2 regions of the Sporomusa sp. GT1 genome follow, and region 2 is predicted to be linked to the other one. Evidence: riboswitches for the same ligand, from Rfam matches in the RefSeq annotation. Region 2 holds a riboswitch; the other holds the start of a gene.
What was found. A riboswitch is a leader RNA that binds a small molecule or an ion and turns the genes downstream of it on or off. The one in region 2 is predicted to bind cyclic di-GMP.
Positions count from the first base shown of each region.

Region 1: linked by a shared signal. The riboswitch ahead of GT1_RS12125 (PAS domain S-box protein) and the one ahead of GT1_RS12795 (RraA family protein) in region 2 are both predicted to bind cyclic di-GMP.

Region 1 is NZ_BMBX01000009.1:80,765-84,964, forward strand. Features, by position in the region: gene GT1_RS12125 (PAS domain S-box protein) at 1-1,711, opposite strand, end outside; cyclic di-GMP riboswitch class I at 1,758-1,845, opposite strand; gene GT1_RS12130 (methyl-accepting chemotaxis protein) at 2,324-4,027, opposite strand.
Region 2 is NZ_BMBX01000010.1:77,138-81,337, reverse strand. Features, by position in the region: gene GT1_RS12805 (DMT family transporter) at 1-202, shown strand, start outside; gene GT1_RS12800 (helix-turn-helix domain-containing protein) at 353-1,183, opposite strand; cyclic di-GMP riboswitch class I at 1,476-1,562, shown strand; gene GT1_RS12795 (RraA family protein) at 1,649-2,302, shown strand; gene GT1_RS12790 (DUF441 domain-containing protein) at 2,375-2,833, shown strand; gene GT1_RS12785 (methyl-accepting chemotaxis protein) at 2,963-4,200, shown strand, end outside.

The DNA.
Region 1 (4,200 bases), on a different contig from region 2:
GGTTGTTTGCATTTAGTTTATATAGCTGTAGAGCCAAGCCCAGCGTCAGCCTGGTTTGATAGTCGTTAAGATCGACATTCAGGATTTTTGCAATGCTCTTGTGGCGATATATCACACTTTTAGGATGAAGATGCTGTTTCTCTGCCGTTTCCCTTATACTCGCACCGCGCAATAGTTCTTCCAGAGTCACCAAATAATTGGTTTGTTTGGTCTGGTCATATTCCAGCAAGTTGCCAATATGTTGCGTAATATATTCTCTGGCAGCGTTGCCGCTTAAAGGCTCGGAAACAAATTGAAACAAGCCGGCTTCCCGGTAATGGACAACCCCGCCTCCATCCACCGCCCTGCTGCGGGCGGCAAGCACCGCACTCAGCGCTTGACGGCAATTTTTTTTCAACCCTTCAATACCGGTATGTACTTCGCTGATGCCTACAAACACTGACATAACTGACATACTGGAGTCATCTTCCAATAATTTAGTTCTGATAAGTGAAGCTATTTCTTTGCTGCGTTCCCACTCATGCTTGCCGAATGTGGCATAACATAAAACATAGATACCATCCTGACAGCCCCAAACTATGCAATTTGGGATTTCACTTAATGCGATCATCATTTTATCTTTACGTTTCCGATCGCAGTTAATCTTAGCTAATTGTGAATTGCAATCACCGGAATCAAATGAATAATTTAAGATTTTGCATACAAATGCAGGGAGGTTTATATCCAGTCCCAGACTGCTGCAAGTATAAGCAAAACTTTCATTACTATCCACTTTCCCGTCAAGGACACTGTTAATAATATCGCTTCTGCGCCGCAGCTCATAAATCATTTGCAACGTGTTTTCTTGCTGTTCCAAAATATCGGCGGCAATAACCGCTGCCGTCCTTTTGCCGTTGACTATATAAGTAAGCGGCACCGTACGCCCCAAGAAATATTGCTTTTCTCCACCAATCTGTATTTCATAAATTCCTTTCCGCTGTATGCCGGAAATAATTGCCTGCTGCACTTCATTTAAAATAAAATCAGCCGAATCTTCCGATAATACCTGGTGAATTGTCTTGCCCAAAAACTCTGTCTCCGGCACAGGGAGCATTCTTTCGTCGCCGAACACATCCAGGTAGCGTCCGTCTTCGTCAATAATGAAGCTGATATCCGATACCGCTTCGGCGAAGTCCCGCAGGCGCCGGTTGCTTTCCCGCAAATCTGCCTCCGCCCTTCTTCGCGCCGTGACATCGATAATCAGGGAGTGAATCAGTATTCGCCCCTTTAGCTTCACAGGACCGGAATATATTTCTACCTCTCTGATGCTCCCATCTTTCAATTTATGACGGAACGGTATTGCCTTATAATGATTCCTGCTTACTTTATTTATACATTCGTCTATTTCTCCCCGCGGGGCGATGTTAATTTGACGTATCGTCATTACCTGCAATTCTTCAAGAGTATAGCCGTAATAGTCTACCGCCGCCTGATTGGCATCAAGAATATTGCCTGTATCAGGATCAATGATAATACCTACCACAGGACTGTCCTGAAAAATCTGGCGATAACCGTAACCGTTTTCCATTTCTTGTATATGCTGTTCATGCTGCTTACGGCCGCTGTTATCCCGGGATATCGTCAACCATTCAATAGCTGAGCCGCTAGAATTAGTGCTATTCAGGACTATCAATTCAAGTTCACCATCCACACAATTTAATACCAAGGCCACTACCGCAAGATTGAAACCTTCAAATAAAAAAACCAGATTGCATGTTTAATGCAACCTGGCAATCATAGATGTAACTCATCCTTAGACCCATGGCTTTGCGTCCCTTCCTTTTGGAAAGTTTGCCCACTATTCCTTTTATATAATCTTTTTATACATCTATCGTCAAAATCCTGCTAAATGTGTGAAAAATTCCATTATTTAATTATCACTAAACCAATTATCTGCTCAAAAAACAAGATTACCTGGTTCCCCAAACTCTGTAATTTTTTTTACAGAATTCCGTATTAATTTAACTTCTTGGCCAAAACAATAATAATAGCAAGGCACTAACAACAAAAGCCTGAAGCAGCAAGTTCAAAACATCCCTAAATCTAACTCGCGACATTTATCTGATAGCACCTCCTGATCCCGCTTGTCGAGATAATTGAATGATTGATGCAGTCTGTATTTTAAGCATAACAAATAAATAAAAATCCATTGTTATATTCTAATTAAAAACAGGTTAATTACTTTTAGAAATCCGGTAAAAAATGCACAATATCTCTACACCGGAACTGCTTGTTGCTTAATCGGGCAGGAGACTGCCCATTAGTTGACAGCCGATTTCTTCCTCTATACCCGAAACTTAACCATTTCCATTTGGAGTGCTTGAGCCAGCCTTGACAGTTCTTCGCTGGAGGCCGCAATGTCTGCCGTTGAAGCCAGTTGTTCCTCAGTGGCTGCCGAAACGTTTTGAGCCTCTCCGGCCGACATCGTGCTGAGGGTGTCAATCGTTGTAACCGTTCCCACAATCTGCTGACTTTCGCCCGCTATTTGCTGAATGGCCGCAGAACTTTCACCCACCTGTTTGGATACACACGACACCACTTCTACGATTTCATGGAAGGCCCTTCCTGCGGCATTGACGACCTCAGCTCCGGCTTTTACTTCTCGCGTACCGTTGTTCATTGCCACGACAGCTTTATCGGTGTCTCCCTGGATTTCCCCAATCAGTTCTGCAATCTTCTTGGCTGCTTCCTGGGACTGCTCGGCAAGCTTGCGGACTTCCTCGGCTACTACGGCAAAGCCTCTTCCCTGTTCGCCCGCCCTTGCCGCCTCGATGGCTGCGTTAAGGGCCAGCAGATTGGTTTGACCGGCAATGCCGGAAATAGTGTCCACAATCTGGCCAATCTCCTTTGAGCGTTCCCCCAGCTTGGCCACGACCTCTGCCGAAGTGTTAACAGTGTCTTCAACCTGAAGCATTTGGCTAACTGCTTGTTCAACTGCCTTGCCGCCTTCATCGGCCTTCCCGGCCGCCTGGATGGATTGTTCTGCAACTTGGGTTATGTTGGCGGCTACCTGCTGTATACCTGCCGACATGTTCTCAACTACAGTAGATGCCTCATTGGCCGCTGCTAATTGCTCATTGGCTCCTGTGGCTACTCTGGTAATCGAAGCTGCAATTTGGTTAGCCGCCTGGGCTGACTGTTCTGAGTTCGCGGTGAGTTCTTCAGACGATGCTGCCAATGTATCGGCACTGTTCTTGATCTGGCCAACAATACCACGTAGTGTGCGCTTCATATTTATAATAGCTTCGGCCATATCACCAATTTCATCATTGCGAGTCGCATGGAAATCTGGTCTGCTTAAGTCCAGCGCTCCAACCGCCGATACCTCTGTTTTTAGGTTATTCAGACGGACAGTTACTTGCCTGCTATAAATAACCGCGACAAGTATTGCTAAAATCGTCACAATTGTACCGGCCATCATCCCGATTTGGCTTTGCACCTTTGACTGATTGATTAGAAAATTGCTATCGGCATTGATGGCGTTGCCTAGTTTTTGGGCCGTAACTACAAACTGAGCATCAATCTGGTCAACTAATTGACGCCCCGCATTAAGTACTTTGTTCAGGTCAGGATCATTATTTTTTTTGGCTGCTATCGCTTTATCGCCAAGTACAAGATATTCAGCCAGCAGTTTTTCTAATTGTCCAGCATTTTCATCGCTATTCCGGGCAGTCTCATTATATTTTTTTACCGTCTCATAACTGTTGCCAAAATTGCTGCGATAACCTTGTTCGTATTGAACTGCCCCGTCAGCATAAAACAGAAAACCGCGCATATTCAGCAGCGCCCGGGTAAAATCAGTATGGGCATCTTTGACCATGATCAGCCTTGCCGAGGCAGTGTTAACCTTATCACTATATTCTACTATCGCGGTTGTAGTGTTTGAGTAACTATATAGCACATACCCTAATATTACGAGAAAAAATAAAATTGTCACCGTAAAAATAGCAGTAAGTTGTACAATGATTGGATACCGTCTGGTCGTCATTTTTGCCATCTCCTTAAAAGTAAATAAGTAAGTTGGTAATATATAGCTATCTTGTTTTATTATGGCATAGTGACTTTTCTTACAGGTTACAAAACAGTTAAGTTTTAGTTAATTATGTACGGGAGTGCCATTTGGCACTCCCGTACATAATTAACTCTTAAGTCGGTTATCTC
Region 2 (4,200 bases):
GAACTGGTGGAACACCGGGGTCAGAGTGGTAGGCGCTAACCGCGCCGCCATCTTCACAAATATAATCCCGCTAGCCGCAATGGCGCTGTCGGTAGTATTGCTTCACGAACATGTAGGCTGGCATGAAATTGCCGGCGGCATCTGGATAATCTTCGGGGTATATCTTACTACCAAGAAAACCCGGGCGGTACGGACAGCATAAACGTATCTTCCACGGTAAACCCCTACCTCTACTTGAAATTGGTAACCAATCACCTGTGACTAATAAAACGGCTGAGAGTACATCTCTCAGCCGTTTTATTGTCTGGCAAGGCACCACCCGCCTGAACCTGCCAGATTCTTTAACACGGAACTATATCTTCCTGGCAAGAATACAATTCACCGCATGGCGATGCGGAATTCCTGCCGAATCGCAGTCAATGATTTCTTCCCCACAGCGCAAAATCTCCCAGTCATGATAATACCCGGCCAAATCTCCCGACGAAAAGAAAAATTCATTCCTTTCCCAATCAGGTGCTAACTTAATGAATGGCTTTTCAACAAAAATAAGATGAGCGTTTAAGCCACCGGTCTTTGTATATTGTTTATACTTATCAAAATGCTTTCGCCGCTCTGCCGGCGGCAAGAATTGGAGTGAGCCGTGAGAGTAAATCACATCATACTCTTCCGCCAGGTCATAGCCAATCATATCAGCATGAATAACATTCACCGCATAACCTGACAACCGGCTATAGCGTTTAATCTTTTCCACACCGGGCGCGGAAAGCTCCAAGGCATCTACTTGCAAACCGCATTTGGCAAAGTAGATTGCATCCCGGCCTTCGCCGCTGCCAATATCCAGCAACCGTTTATTCGCTGTGTCGCCCTGCAAAATGTCGATAATTTGCCCGGCAAGCTCTGAAGGCTGTATTCCCCAATAGAAGTTCTCTTTCCGATACTCTCCGTCATACGGCCCTGCCTTGCCTGCAAGACTTTCTCCTGTCAGCAGGTAGTCAATGGACACGCCGAACAATCTTGCCAAAGGCGGGAGCAGCAGGGTATCCGGCAAGGCATTGCCCTGCTCCCACTTGGAAATGGCCTGCGGCGTTACCTTTAGTAAGTCGCCAACCTTTTCTTGTGTATAGCCTTTTTCTTTTCTCAGCAAAGCAATTCGCCGCCCTAGTTCACTATCATTATGAATCATAGCATCTTCCCTCTTTGAGTTGTTCAGTACTGACAACCTCATTGTAAACTAACCGCAATTTATAAGTCCAGCAAACTATAGTTGCAAGTGTTCAAGGCTAATTCAACCTGTGGTTGTTTTTATATTACTGGTATATTGAACTGTTAAAAACCCGGGAGCGTCCCGTCGCTTCTATTAAGATTTGGCAAGGTTTATTAACATCTATTAACATTTATAGAATGTTTATACAAATTCATGTTATTATCTTAGCGTATAGGGTATTAGCCAAATGTAAAGCCTGGAATATACATAAATACATATTGAGCATACTTATCGAAAGGTAAGGACGCAAAGCCATGGATCTAAGGGCGAGGATGCCTATGACTGCCAGGTTGCCGTTTGGTTTAACCGCTAAACGCCTCATAAACCAGCTATGGGGCTGGTTTATTTGTTTGGGAAAAACAGATTATGAAAGGAGTTGGCGAAATGGAGTTGACCTCATTGCAAAAAAAAATACTGGAGTATATTGATTACAACCGGATGAGTACAACCGAAATAGCCGATGCTATGCATAAAACGGGAGAGTTGGATCCCAAATTGCAGATTTTATTGCCTGGCAGCAGAGTAGCAGGACTCATTCACTATATTCCTGCGTTCAACAGCTCTAATTATCATGTACATAATTATATCCGCAGTACGCCTAAAGACGCTGTAGTTTATATTGATGCAGTGAATTGCGACGGCAAAGCGATTATTGGTGATCTGATTGCAAAATATATTTTTTCCCATCGTCAGGCCAAAGGCATCGTGGTTAGCGGCTTGGTACGCGATGTTCAACAACTGATCAAAGAAAATTATCCCATGTGGACTTATGGCCGGTCGCCAATCGGTTGTATTAATACAGATACCGGCTTTGATGAGGATTATTATAACAAACGTAAACAGGAGTTGGACGGTGGAATTATCGTTGCTGATGATTCTGGTGTTATCGTAATCAAAAAAGACCAGATTACCCAGCATATGCTGGAACGGTTGGAATTTCTGGGAAAACAGGAAGCTGTCTGGTCTGATTGTATTAACCGGTTACAATGGGATACTTTTGATACTATTTGTTTAAAAAAATACAATGAAATTAAATAAGCCGGGATAGCTCACTGCAAGCTGACAGTTGCTGTTATGAACCACTGAAAATCATGGCTAGGATGTGAACAAATGAATTGGGATAGCCTTCCTTTATTGATAATACTGGCGTTATCGATTATCGGCAATAACCATACTGTAGCTGTAGCTGCCTTGGTTCTGCTGCTCATTCCCAGATTAGGTCTTGAAAATTACCTGCCGTTTATAGACAAGCACGGTATAAATATTGGTATTGTCATTCTGACAATTGCCGTCCTGAGCCCGGTTGCCCAGGGTCATATAGCTATGAATGACATGCTGGCTATTTTCAAGTCACCGGTTGGCTTTCTCGCAGTTGTGATTGGGGTTTTCCTGGCCTGGGTGGCAGGTCAGGGAGTCATTTTTATGAAAGAATCGCCGGAAACAGTGTCGGCTCTGATTATCGGCACAGTTATCGGTGTTTGTTTCTTTCGCGGGCTGCCTGTCGGGCCGCTTATTGCCGGCGGTTTGGTGGCACTTTTAGTAAATGTATTGGGGTTATTCAAACGATGAACAAGCACGGGTAACTTATATTCGTGCATTTCAACAAGGAGCTAATGACTAATGAAAAAAAAGTTTTTTATTCTGTTGATAATTATTAGTTGTATCCCATTGCTCGGAGCCTCTCTTTTTTCTTTTTCATTGTATTATAAATCCCTCCAGGACGATTTCTATTCACTTAGTACCAGTGAACTGGAAGTATTAAAGTCAGAAACCCGGGATTATATCGATAAACACCTTGAGGTACTTAGAGGGACCGCCCAGACCGCCCCGGTAAGAAATTACGATCTCCCGGCGGCAGGTCAGCTGCTGAGTGACACACAGAAAGTATTTACCGCACTTGCCATGACTGTTGATGACAATAAAGGTAATCAGCTGGTAAGAGGCGATAATGCCAAATTAGTAAAGGTTGGCGACAGGACTTTTTATCAGGAAGCGATACAAGGAAAAGAGGAAGTAATTTCTGAAGTTCTGATTAGTAAGACAGACGGCAAACCGGTAGTTGCTATCGCCACACCGATACGTACGGAAAATGGAGCAGTGACCGGCGTTTTGCAAGCCTCCATCAATCTCTCATTTCTTAAAGACTTTGTCATTAAGCGGTCTCAAAACGGAGTTACCGCCTACATCCTCGATCAGGACGGAAAAATTACCGCCCATCCCGATGAACAGGTTTCAAACGAACGCAAGGATATGAGCAGCCTCCCCTTTGTGCAGAAGGCAAAACAAGGTCAAAGCGGCAGGGAAGAAATCATTGATGATAATGGTGTCCGTAAGCTGGTCAATTATGTGTATGATCCTAAAACACGCTGGATTATTTGCATGGAAAAATCCTTCGATGAATTTAATGCTAAAAATGACAGACTACTGATGGCAAATCTCTCTATTCTGCTGATTACCATCCTGGTGGTAGGCTTCATCAGTGTGTTTGTTGCCAATTACATTACCAGGCCTATTATCCAACTGGTAGACGCCACTGAAGCTATGAAAACCGGTAATTTGAACATTGAAATAACCAACCAGCAAAATGATGAGATCGGTAAGTTGGCACAGAACTTCAATGCAATGATTGGCGGACTCAAGAGCCTGCTTAGACAAGTATTAGTCACGGCTGAGGCAGTTTCATCGTCATCCGGACAGTTAACAGCCTGCGCGGCCCATTCTGAAGTTACGGCAGGACAAGTCGCCAATTCCATTGCGAGCATTACTGACTCTGTCAACGAACAAGTGGCTACTCTTGATACTACCGCCTCGCTGATAACCGAAATTGTTGACAACATTCAACAAATTGCTGCCGATTCCACTGCAGTTGCTTCCGTATCAGAAAGGACTGCTCAATCAGCAATGGACAGCGGCAAATCAATTGAACAGGCAGTTTC